DNA from 3 places in the Pseudoalteromonas sp. ECSMB14103 genome. Region 3 is predicted to be linked to each of the others. Evidence: predicted binding sites of a transcription regulator. Region 3 holds the regulator's gene; each other region holds the start of a gene.

Region 1 (4,270 bases), on a different contig from region 3:
TTTAGTGGTTGGGTGTTTGCTGCACCGAATAAATAACCATGGTTGGGTGATTATTTATATTGCGCTGCGCCGCCAAGTGCTAATTTTTTACCAAGCGTATTAAGCCTAGCTAGCATTTTTGCTTTTCGGTTGGTTGGTTTAACTGCAATTTGTGTGTTTGCTGTTTGGTTTAATGTATTTATAGGGTTCATCACTTGGCTCCGGTTTAGGTCTGTTGAAAACATGCGCATTTTGCATGCAAAGCGTACAAAAATAAAACGATAAAAATTACCTGTGAGGCATTAGTTATTTTTATCTGAAGCAGTGGTTGTTAATAAAATGTTTAATTGTGTTTTTTCTGTTTTTTAATTTTTATTTCACCCTGATCTTTTTTAGTTTGTTGTTTTAATTGTGCTTTTAATAGTTTTGTTTTTTATTTATGCATATTCGATTATTTTAAATGGGTAATTATTCAGATTATTTTATTTTGGTTTTTAATTGTTATTTTTGTGGTTTTTTATTGCAGCTAGTGGTTATGCTTAGTACATTAAAAATCGTCGTTAATTTGATATTTAAAATAGTAATTGACTTAAAAATACGGTTTTTTAATAGAGTGTTTCTCTAATAGATAAAAAGCGCCTGCTATGAGGCAGGCGCTTTAGTGTTAGTTACGTTTAAACGTGTCTAACTGGGGATGGAGCCTCTCAGCTTTTTGCTAAGGGCATAAATTTTGAAGCAAATTGCTTGCTGAATATTTTAGTCTTGCTTAGCCACTAAAAATTGGATGATTAAATCTTTAGTGTTATCAAAAACAGGGGGGCATATGAGTTAAATTTATGTCCATAAAACGCTGCTTTTATCTTTATTATTTATAACGATAAATAACGAACGCAGTCTATGTTTGTATAAAGCCATAAAGTTGTTTACTTAGGCAAGTAATAACTAGACCAATGACCCTTATTCTGAGCCGAACAACATAAACGAGAAAAAAGAGACAGAACAGATACAAAAAAGCAGCATTCAATAAAATAAAATGCTGCTGAAGGGATGTTAAATATAGTGAGTTAATTGCGGGTTATTTAACGTGTTTAAAGGTAAATAATTGATAACCTTCTAGCTCAGGAACTAACGTTACTAGCTGCTCTTCTTGTTTTGCAATTTCAGCAAAATTACCGCATAACGAATTAGCTCGTTGCTCTAAATTGTTTGCGTGTAACTCTACTTTCTCTTCAATTTGTGCGCCCATATTTTCCATGCGTTCTTCGAATGCATCCATATCGCCGCCAGAACCTAATAACTCCGATCCAAGCGCGACCAGTATACTACCCATAGATTGCATGACTGCTGATTCAACGGCTGTTTCTATTTGTTTTTCAAACTGATGCTCAAAGTTTTCACCAAATTGGTTAAAACTTTGCTGGCCCATAACAAAGGTGCCTTCTTGATAAAACGTGTTTTCTACTTCTACGCGTATATCGTCCATTAACGATGACATATCGTCTAAGCCATTAATGTTAAAAGCATTACCGACTTCTTCTAAAGCAACACCGGCGATTTTTACGCCGTCTAATGCAATATTAGCGACTTCGGGTAGCTGTATACGTAAGCTATCAGAGTATTGAGTAAGAGCTTGGCGTTGTGAGTTATTAAGCGCTACAAACTCACCGTTTACCATTAAATCGCCATTGCTGTTGAATTGCATAGCTTGGTTTTTTGCTGTAAAAATTTCTAGTTCGTTTGGCTTGATGCGAACATCATTTTTAAACTCTACGTCGCATTGATCGTTGCTAAATGAAATTGTTGAATCATTATCGTTGTGTGCCATAGCAACAGGTGTACAGATTAATGCGCTAACTAATAGTAATTTTTTCATGTGATGACTCTATTTTTTGTTGATAACAAATAATTAATAACAAGTTTGGTGCCACTATTTTTTTATCAACAAAAGCAATGGCTTGCATTTCATGCTAGGTTTAAAGGTCTGTTTAATTTTTATTATTAGACTATATTTTAGTGAAATTAACCAATGAATATAAATTTATAAAAAAAATTTATCGATACGATAAAAAACTCTCACTTTCCACAATTGCAATTTAGCGCTATTTATTCACATTAATGACATGAAGGCTATTTACTATGGCTTTGTGGCTTTACTTTGATGCTAATTTGCACAGCATATTGGTGTTAAATTTTTTAATTTACCAATTACATTAATTAAAGCGTAATTGGTCTCAAACACTTTATGGAGTGGGTTGTGGGTAAGACATTTAGTTACGATGCGCTAGATGATGATTTTGTTGAAGACGAATACGAAATGGTCGGTCGAAATCAACATGATAAAAACAAGCAAAAGGTTAAGAAAAAGTTGGAAGACTACCTTGAGCAAAAACGCTTGCGCAAAAATCTAGGCGAAGATGACTTAAGCGATTACATCGATTAAATCGCACTAGTATAAATACAATACCAATTAATAACGGCGGCTAGGTGCACAAAAAGTGCGCTTAAGCAGTTGTTACATTGGCAATAAAGAGGCTAATAGCCTCTTTATTGCTTTTTACTGCGTGCTTTTAGCCTTACTTAATGCTTTTTGTATAGTGAGCTCTATCTTTTCTGGCTTAGTAAAAGGGGCATAGCGCTTAATTGGCGTGCCATCGGCTGCAATTAAAAACTTAGTGAAATTCCATTTTATTTTTCGAGTTAAAAACCCCGGTAAAGCTGATTTTAAAAAGCGAAATACAGGGTGTGCATTTTTTCCATTCACATCAACTTTGTCTGTTATTAAAAAACTGACTCCGTAATTTATTAAGCACCCTTGCTCTATTTGCGACGCATCTCCAGGTTCTTGTTGGCCAAATTGATTGCACGGAAAGCCTATAATCACAAGTCCTTGACTGGCGTACTTTTCATGAAGCGCTTGTAAAGATGCGTACTGGTAGGTAAATCCGCATTTACTTGCAGTATTAACAATGAGTACAACTTTTCCCTCAAAACCATCAAAGTTAATAGGTTGGCCCTGTAGACTTGTTGCGCTTAATTGATGAAATTTTTGCATGGTGGCTTCTTATTATTGTTGTTAGGCATACTTTAACGCGGTAAAGGTTTTACATAAAGTATAAAGTTTATTTGTGGAGCGAGACATGTGACCTAACGGCCTTGGTATAGCCTGAGCTAAATTTTGTGTATTGCTTATACCTAATTTCACATCCTTGTAGGTGAAAAATAATAAACAATCCTCAGGCTGCTAAAACCTAACTATAGAGGTTAATAAACCCTAATTTAAAATTAGAAACAAACCCATACCGGCAAGTGTTGTGTAATAAATGTTATGTGTTTTATAAGCTACAATAATGGCTACAATAGCGGCACTTAAGTAAGGGTTTTGCCAATGCAGGTTTATGCCTTCTTCACCCAAAAATACAATAGGAACCCAAATAGCGGTAAGTACGGCCGGAGCACTAAAGCTTAAAAATTGCTGCATTTTAGGGCCCACTTTAAATGGCAATGCACGGTGTAAAAATAAATAACGCGTAAAAAACGTAATGCAGGCCATGAGTAAAATAGTGGTCATCATGTTTTAGTGTCCTTTTTCGCTGTTAGCCTTGCCGTTGTATAACCTGCACTCATTGCTAATAATGCGGAGCACACTAGCCATAATTCAAACCCTGTGCTTTTTAACCACGTAGCAGTAATACCCGCCACAATAACAGTCACTAAAGAGGCGGTATTTTTAATACCGGGAATAACCAAGGCGATAAAAGTAGCTGCAATTGCAAAGTCGAGCCCTAAGTTAGTTAAATCAGGAAGCATAGATCCTGCAACAATGCCTATTAATGTCCATATATTCCATGCGATGTAAAAACTAAAACCTGCACTAAGCGCATAAACTAAACGCACTTTTGTGCGATAAGCTTTGCGGTGATGAGAAAACGCAAATAATTCATCGGTTAATACAAAGCTAACAGGTAGGCGCCATCGCATTGGTTGATCTATGACCTTATGCCTAACAGCAAGGCCATATAAAAAATGCCGAGAGCTAATTATAAACGTGGTGAATAATATGGTAAGCAAGGGGGTGTTCCCTGCCATAAGTTCAATAGCGACAAGTTGAGCTGAACCTGCAAAAACCAGTAACGACATGGCTTGTGTTTCAAGAGCTGTAAATCCATTTTGAATAGCTAAAGAGCCGCAGAGTATTCCCCATGGAATAACGGCTAAGCAAAGCGGAAGCATATCTAAAAAGCCTTTTATTATCGCTTTTTTAACTGGTTGCATAGCATTTACCTTGCTGGCT
Region 2 (4,270 bases), on a different contig from region 3:
CCAGCAAATACCCCATTGTTATCGCGGTAATAAAATAGATCGGGGGATGAATCAACAATTGAGCGTTGCAACATGCTTTGCTGAGCAAGCTCTTGCTGTGTTTTTTTACGCTCGGCAATTTCTCTACGTAGTTCTTCAATGGCGCGATGCTTAGCATGAAAAGCCATTTTACGTTCATCTATTTCAATATTAAGCCGACTAATATTATCTTTAAGTGTTTGGTTTAATAGTTTTTCTTGTTTAGTTGCGCTATCTAAGTAGGCGTAGGAAGCATCTAACTGACGAATTGAATTAATAAGTACGCTTATAATTAAAGGTGACACAACAGCTGAAAAAAATACCACGGCCAATATATCTACAAGAAACAATTCGCCTATAGCTACGTAATAAAACATGCTCGATAAAATAAGAGACGCTGCTAAAAATAAAGCGTAACAAATGGCAGCTGTTTTTAACTCACCAAATCGCGCTATTGAACTTGAAAGCACTCGAACCCAAGGGCTCAAAGAATAATCGGTCATACGTAGTTTTATCTCTTTGCTGTTTGCTTAAATATAAGAAAGGCAATGCTAATTACAGATTTTAGCATTTTTCTATTCGCTATTTTCATGTTGTGCGACAAAAACAGAAAATATTCATACGCAATTTTAGCGGGCAGTAAAGTCCTCGTTTCAGCCATTGATTATTTCGTGTAAAATAATGCGCCTTATCATTGCCAATAACGAGTAACATAGCATGCAAACCAATATGCCCGATATAGCTGACACCGCTCCTGCATTACAAACAGGTAAATTAGACTGGGTTGGCATGGGTGAAATTGAACTGCCATTTATTTTTGAATCGCGTGATTTAAGCCCTGTTACTGTTAATGCCAAAGCCCGCGCATTTGTTAACTTGCACAAAGAAGACGCCAAAGGCATTCATATGTCGCGCTTATTTTTAGCGCTTGATTTACTCTCAACAGAGCAACAAGTAAATCCTCAAACAATTAGCCAAGCACTAAATACGTTTATATCTAGCCATGAAGGGTTGAGTAATAAGGCACAGATTGAGTTTAAATTTGAGCTACCACTTCGCCGTAAGTCTCTATTGAGTGGCAAAGCTGGCTGGAAAAGCTATCCAATCACACTTACAAGTACAATTGAAAACAATATTATTAGTTTCGAGCTAACCGTTGATGTTACCTACTCATCAACTTGCCCTTGCTCGGCGGCTCTTGCACGCCAGCTAATACAAAACGCATTTAGTGAAAAATTTAACCAAGACACGCTCAACCAAAAAGAGGTACTTGAGTGGCTTGGCACAACACAAGGCATTGTGGCAACCCCTCACTCGCAGCGCTCAATTGCTAACGTAAAAGTTAAACTCAATAGCAACATTAATGAGTTTGATGTAGTTAACTTAATAAATACCCTTGAAGGCGAGCTTAAAACGCCAGTGCAAGCGGCAGTAAAGCGTGAAGATGAACAAGAATTTGCCCGTTTAAATGGGCAAAATTTAATGTTCTGCGAAGATGCCGCGCGTAAAATTAAAGCAATATTAGAAACAGACGGTTACGCAGATTACTGGCTACAAATAAACCATTACGAATCGCTTCACGCCCACGACGCTGTGGCGGTTGCTGTTAAAGGTATTAATGGCGGGTATAAGGCATAAAACACCTGCGTTAACTTAAATCACCATTCGGTAAATCACATACAATATTTGGGCACGGTACTTGCTTTAACAAAACAGTGTCAATTTGTTGTTATGGAGTTACCGTATGGAATTCGCTTTATTGTCGATTTTAGTATTAGTGGTAGGTGCATCAATTGCCGCGTCAAAATTTAGTGACGACGGCGGTAATCCTTATCCTTTTAAACGTAAACAAAGTGTATTTACGCAAGTAGAAAGCGCCTTTTTAAACCTGTTAGAACGCGCTATTGGCGATCAATATAAAATAGTGAGTCGAGTTAAGCTTATTGATGTGATCGACTGTAAAGAAGGTTTATCACCTAAATCAAAACGTGCCGCTATTGCTAAAGCCAAAAATAAGCAGCTTGATTTTGTGTTAATCGACAAAGAAAAAATGACCATCGTAGCAGCTGTTGATTTAGTAAATAACGCAAATAAAGATGGCCACAAAGCCCAGCGCGACTGGTTTGTAAATGGCGCCTTAGAAGCTGCAGGCATACCACACATTCGCATGAAGGTAAAAGCAGGCTATCGTCCATCAGAAGTACGCGATGCCATTATGTTCAAACTGGGTAAACCAGCTCCAACAGCACAGCGCCCATTACGTAACCGAGTTCACAAACCTGCTGTTTTATCTCCCTCACAAGCTAAAGCCCATTCAACAGCATTAGCCGAAATATAATTATCAGGTTACTTAATTTGCATTAAAGCGAGCATTTTAAATGTCTCGCTTTTTTGTTTTTTATTGCTAACTTCACGTATAATCAAGCTATTCAAACTCAGGAATCAAACACTATGAATGTTGGTATTATTGGCGCAATGGAGCCAGAAGTTAAAATTTTGCGTGAAGCAATGCAAAACCCAGCTATTTTAACTAAAGCAGGTTTTACATTTTACACTGGTGAATTAGCTGGCTGCACAGTAACTCTTGTTCAATCAGGTATTGGTAAAGTAGCATCAAGCATTGCAACTACATTACTTATTGATAATTTTAAGCCTGATTGCGTAATTAACACCGGCTCTGCTGGCGGTTTTGATCCATCATTAAGTGTTGGCGATGTCGTTATATCGTCAGAAGTTCGTCACCACGATGTAGACGTAACTGCATTTGGTTACGAAATTGGCCAAGTACCACAAATGCCTGCAGGTTTTACTGCGCACCCTAAATTAGTTGAAGCAGCCGAGCAAACTATTGCGCAAATTAGCGAAGTTAAAACGTTAGTGGGCCTTATTTGTACTGGCGATACATTTATGTGTGACCCTGTTCGTATTGATAAAGCCCGCAGCGACTTTCCTTCAATGCTTGCTGTAGAAATGGAAGGTGCGTCTATTGCGCAAACCTGTCATACGCTTGAAACTCCTTTCGTTGTTATTCGTTCAATGTCTGATATTGCTGGCAAAGAATCGCCACAGTCGTTTGAAGAATACTTAGAAACAGCATCAATCAACTCATCTAAAATGGTTGTTGCTCTGCTTGAAAAGCTAACAGCTGTAACACTGTAAATGCTTAGCAATATTGTTCAAAACCATTTGGACTTTATTGTATTTATAATAGCGCTCCTTGCTGAGCGCTTTTTACCACTTGTTAGTTGGTACCACCCGAATACCGTTTTAGTGGCCGTATTTAGCGCCATGGGCAAACGTATTTATAATAAACAAAATACAAACAGCTACCACTATTTAGCAGCCATACTTGCAAGCGTGCTGGTGCTCAGTGTTATTTTACTAATTGTTACCTTGCTACTTGAATTTGCATTTTACCCAGAGCTACTTGCGGGCCTTATTTTATACCTTTGCCTTGAAAGCCAAAGCCTCAATAAAAAAGCCCTTCGTATTGCAAAGCTCACTAAACAAAACCAAAAGTCAGCCGCACGCGAGCTATTAAAACCACTGCTTGCTCGTGAAGTCAGCAAGCTTTCAACCACAGGCATTATTAAAGCCCTCATTGAAAGCTTAATACTTCGTACTGCTCGTTATTACTTTGTGGTTATATTTGTTTTTTTACTTTTAGGGCCAGTTGCAGCACTTGGTTACCGACTACTTACCTTGATGCAGCAAGCATGGCGTAGTGATATTTCACCAAACAGCGAATTTTTAAAACCGTTAAAGCTTATTTTATTTGTTATTGAGTATATTCCAGTGCGTTTACTTACACTCACAATTGCTGCAAGTAAGGCCACAAAACAAAGTGTTCACTACATAAAACACTACGGCCAACACTTTTATCAAACAAATACAGGCTGGTTACTCAGTGCATGCTCTGCATCACTTAGCGTGCAACTAGGTGGACCCGCTATGTACTTTAATAAGCGGCATAACAAAATGCGGGTTGGTACTGATAGGCTACCTAACGCTGACGATGTACCAGCCGTATTAAATCGGCTTAATCAGGCGCGCGCCTTTTGGGTACTCGTTATTGTGTGTATTGAAATCCTAAAAAGCATTTGAGCTTTACTTAGTAAAAATTGAGTATAAAAAAACCAGCCTAAGCTGGTTTTTTTATTACCCGCACACTTAAGCTACGGTAATGTTTGCAAACTTACGTTTACCTACTTGATAAATAGCGGTTGTGCCTTTTGCTATTTCTAGTTTGGTA
Region 3 (4,270 bases):
TTAGCACATCGAGAAGTTCTTTTTCTTTTTTTATGGCTAAATCAAGCGGAAGTGAATCTATTGATAAAGGGTGTAAGCGTCTGGTTTCAGAAAAGCGCTTAATAAGGGTTTGATCTTCACTGTCTAAGTAGAACAGCGTTGGTTTTGTAAAACCCGGTAAGTATTCGATGATGTGATTAAATTCATCTTGCTCTTTTGGTAAATTTCGCACATCTATACTAACGGCAATTTTATCGTAGTTATCAGAAACGCTTCTAATTAAAGAAGGTAATAAATTTACTGGAATGTTATCTACGCAATAATAACCTAGATCTTCAACAACGCGCAAAGCAACCGACTTACCAGAACCAGAACGGCCACTTATGATAATCAACTCCATTAATCACCCTTTAAATTTGTTACGATTGGTCAACAATAATTTGATACAACTCAGCATCCGATTTAGCACAGCGAAGCTGCTTACAAAATTCTTTATTTTTTAGTTTATCAGCTATCGTTGCTAGCGTCTTTAAATGCTGTTGGTTATCGCCTTCAGGTACGATGAGTGCAACAAAAATATCAACAGGGCGGTTGTCTATAGCATCAAAATTAATCGGTGTTTCACTTACTAACACCAATGCTAAAGGTTCTTGTGCGCCGCTCATTCGGCCATGTGGAATAGCAATACCTCTGCCTATCCCTGTGCTGCCTAGCTTTTCGCGGGTTAATAAAGCGCCCAAAATATCCTGTTGAGATAAATACGGAAATTTATCGTGAGCCAGCTCGCTAATAAACTCTAAAATTCTTTTTTTACTATTAAAAAGGACCGCAGCTTTACTGCAGTCCTGGCATATAAGTGAACTTAATTTCATCATATTAGTGTCGAGCAAGCTTCTCTTTGTGTTTAATTACTTGACGGTCAAGCTTGTCAATCAATGAATCAATAGCTGCATACATATCTTGATGTTCAGTGGATGCGAATAATTCAGCACCACTTACATGAATAGTTGCTTCTGCTTTTTGATTTAGTTTTTCTATATCAAGAATGACATGAACATTATTAATATGATCAGAGTGCCTTTCTAGCTTCGCAAATTTGGTATTTATATAGTCTCTTAATGAATCAGTTAGTTCTACATGACGACCAGTTAAATTTAGTTGCATAAGCATTACCCTCTTTGTTTAGCGTCTTAGATCAGGCTCTTTCGCTGATTTGACGGTGGAATAGCCAGAGATTCGCGATATTTTGCGATTGTACGTCTCGCTACTTTAATTCCTTGCTCAGCCAATATATCCGCAATTTTGCTATCACTCAATGGTTTTGCTGAGTTTTCTGCTGCGATTAATTTTTTAATAAGTGCACGTATTGCCGTAGATGAACATTCTCCACCATTTTCGGTACTTACGTGGCTTGAGAAAAAGTATTTAAGCTCAAATATTCCACGCGGTGTGTGCATATACTTTTGCGTAGTTACGCGCGAAATTGTTGATTCGTGCATTTCTACCATTTCGGCAACATCATTTAAAACCATCGGTTTCATGGCTTCTGGGCCGTGTTCAAAAAAGCCCTGTTGTTGTTTAACAATACAGTTAGTTACTTTTAAAAGTGTATCATTTCTACTTTCTAAGCTTTTTATAAACCATTTAGCTTCTTGTAAATGTGAGCGAATAAATTGACTGTCGCCGCTTGATTTAACTGTACGCGACATCGCTGCATATTGGCTGTTTACACGAATTTTTGGCATGCTGTCTGGGTTTAACTCTACAATCCAGCGGCCTTTAATTTTTTTAACTGACACATCAGGTATTACATACTCAGACTCTTCTCGTACTATTGTGTCTGCAGGCTTAGGGTTGAGCGTATGAATAAGTGTCATTACTTCTTTAAGCTCATCTTCTTTGAGCTTCGTTTTTTTCATTAATGTACGGTAGTCACGAGCAGCTAACAAATCAATGTGCTCGGTTAAAATCATTTTTGTTTCATCAATAAAAGGCGTGCCTTTATCAAATTGATTTAACTGAATACACAAACACTCTTGTAAGCTACGTGCCGCAATACCCACTGGGTCAAATAGCTGAATGCGCTTTAATACCGCTTCTATTTCGTCAAGTTCAACCTCAACGTCATCATCGTTATCTTGATTAAAGCTCTCTAAAATCTCTTCGCAACTGAGTGTCAGTATGCCTGAATCATCCACCGCTTCTACAATAGCAATAGCAATGGCTTCATCTGTAGGGCTAAATGGCGTTAATTGTAATTGCCACATTAAGTATTCGTGAAGCGTTTCAGTTGATGCGCCCTGATATATAGACTCATCTTCAGGCATTGGTCCTGAAGATGATGCAGGGGCTGCACTCATGTACTCATCCCAGCTAACGTCCATTGCCATGTCGTCACTTACAGTATCTTTAGCAAGCGCTTCACCACTGTCTTGTTCATACTCGCTAGGGGCTTCATCTGCAGATACGGTTACTGTAACTTCATCGTTATCTGCTTTTTGCTCATTTTTGCCCGCAAGATCATCGGCATAGTCTTGCTCCTCAACCTCAAGTAATGGGTTGCTGTCGAGCGCTTCTTGTATTTCTTGCTGAAGATCCAATGTGCTTAATTGCAGCAAGCGAATAGCTTGTTGCAACTGAGGTGTCATTGTAAGTTGCTGGCCCATGCGCAGCTGTAGTGATTGCCTCATGTATCTCTAACAATCCTTTTAAGTTGTTATAGTTAATACTAGCAGATGCTTATAAATAAGGCGTAAATGTTACAGCCTAAATTGCTCGCCTAAATATACATCGCGTACAGTTTTATCATTTAATACGTGTTCAGGGGTACCAGAAGCAATCAGTTCCCCATGAGAAACAATGTAGGCTTTTTCGCAAACATCAAGGGTTTCTCTTACATTGTGGTCTGTTATTAATACGCCAATCCCACGGTTTTTCAGGTGTTCAATAATTTTTTTAATATCTAATACTGAGATAGGGTCAACACCGGCAAATGGTTCGTCTAGCAAAATAAACTTTGGATCTGCGGCTAAAGCACGTGCAATCTCTACTCGGCGACGTTCTCCGCCCGATAATGCCATACCTTTGCTATCGCGAATGTGTTGAATGCTAAATTCATCTAATAGATTATTCAATGTATCTTCTCTGGCTTGTTTAGTGAGCTCCTTTCGAGTTTCTAAAATAGCCATTAAGTTTTGATACACTGTTAATTTTCTGAATATAGACGACTCTTGTGGTAAGTAGCCTATGCCTAATCTAGCACGACTGTGCATAGGTAAAAGCGTAATATCGTTATCATCGATAGATATTTTGCCTTTGTCGCTAGGGACTAAGCCTACAATCATGTAAAAGGTTGTTGTTTTACCTGCGCCGTTTGGCCCAAGCAAGCCTACAATACTGCCAGCTTTAACTTCTAAGCCCACATTTTTTACAACTTCACGGCCTTTGTAGCTTTTGGCTAGTAGCTCTGCTTTTAATGTACTCATGGTTGGCCTTTGTCATTTTTTTTAGGCTCCACAGGCACTAAGATAGTGTGTACACGGTCAGTTGAGCTTTCATCTTTTTCGGCGCTAATAAGCTGCTGTTCTATATCGTAGGTAATGCTTTTAGCATTCATTTTTTGCCCAGCTTGAGATATCTCTGCATCTCCAATTAATGTTAAAAAACGCGTTGAAACATCGTATCTAACTTCATTAGCGCTGGCGCGCATTATTGTGCCGTCGGCTTGTTTTTCTTCAAAATAAGCAGGCTTACCTGTAGCTATTAACAATTGCTTGTTGTCGCCTAGCTCATCGCGCTTGTGAACCTCAAGGCGGTCTGCGGTAATTTTTCTGTCGCCATGAATAATTTCAACATTTTTTTCGAAGATACCTACGTTTTCTTTTAGTTGACCCTCTTGTTTATCCGCACTAATCGAAATTTGATTTGCAGAAATTGGCGCTGTTGGTTCAGCGGCATTAGTACCTAATGCAAGTAAAAATGTTGGAATAATAAAGAGTGTTGATAGTTTATTGGTCATAATAAATAGTTCGCGTATGGTTAATTAATTTTATCACTTCGGTTTTTAAATCGGCTTCTAAGCCTTTACCGGTGATTTTTAAATTGGGCCCTGTAACAATGACAGGCTGCTCTGATTGCATCGTTAGTAATTTTATATCTACCTGAATGTTATCAGCATTAATTTTATCTATCATTGCGTTATCAGTTAAATTACTAGCAACAACGTTACCTTCTAATATTAATTGTCTGCCTTCGTACAATGTTGCTTCATTAGCGTTAATTCGCCATGTTT

What was found. The regulator sigma-54, encoded in region 3, starts transcription at its own class of promoters, with help from an activator protein. The targets are predictions, from matches to a motif close to GTTGGCACGNNNNTNGNNT.
Region 1: the regulator sigma-54 is predicted to act here: its motif matches at 1,890-1,908, upstream of RF53_RS17980 (YggN family protein).
Region 2: the regulator sigma-54 is predicted to act here: its motif matches at 1,705-1,723, upstream of RF53_RS15620 (DUF2726 domain-containing protein).

The regions. Positions count from the first base shown of each region.
Region 1 covers NZ_JWGY01000015.1:18,561-22,830, forward strand. Annotated here, with positions in the region: gene RF53_RS19545 (hypothetical protein) at 51-191, opposite strand; gene RF53_RS17980 (YggN family protein) at 1,055-1,852, opposite strand; gene RF53_RS17985 (PA3496 family putative envelope integrity protein) at 2,234-2,419, shown strand; gene RF53_RS17990 (glutathione peroxidase) at 2,534-3,031, opposite strand; gene RF53_RS17995 (AzlD domain-containing protein) at 3,251-3,550, opposite strand; gene RF53_RS18000 (AzlC family ABC transporter permease) at 3,547-4,251, opposite strand.
Region 2 covers NZ_JWGY01000011.1:11,261-15,530, forward strand. Annotated here, with positions in the region: gene arcB (aerobic respiration two-component sensor histidine kinase ArcB) at 1-521, opposite strand, end outside; gene folE2 (GTP cyclohydrolase FolE2) at 736-1,656, shown strand; gene RF53_RS15620 (DUF2726 domain-containing protein) at 1,763-2,356, shown strand; gene mtnN (5'-methylthioadenosine/S-adenosylhomocysteine nucleosidase) at 2,470-3,177, shown strand; gene RF53_RS15630 (cobalamin biosynthesis protein CobD/CbiB) at 3,178-4,122, shown strand; gene tyrS (tyrosine--tRNA ligase) at 4,189-4,270, opposite strand, start outside.
Region 3 covers NZ_JWGY01000001.1:247,911-252,180, forward strand. Annotated here, with positions in the region: gene rapZ (RNase adapter RapZ) at 1-379, opposite strand, end outside; gene ptsN (PTS IIA-like nitrogen regulatory protein PtsN) at 399-851, opposite strand; gene hpf (ribosome hibernation promoting factor) at 856-1,143, opposite strand; gene RF53_RS01100 (RNA polymerase factor sigma-54) at 1,170-2,669, opposite strand; gene lptB (LPS export ABC transporter ATP-binding protein) at 2,739-3,464, opposite strand; gene lptA (lipopolysaccharide transport periplasmic protein LptA) at 3,461-3,997, opposite strand; gene lptC (LPS export ABC transporter periplasmic protein LptC) at 3,987-4,270, opposite strand, start outside.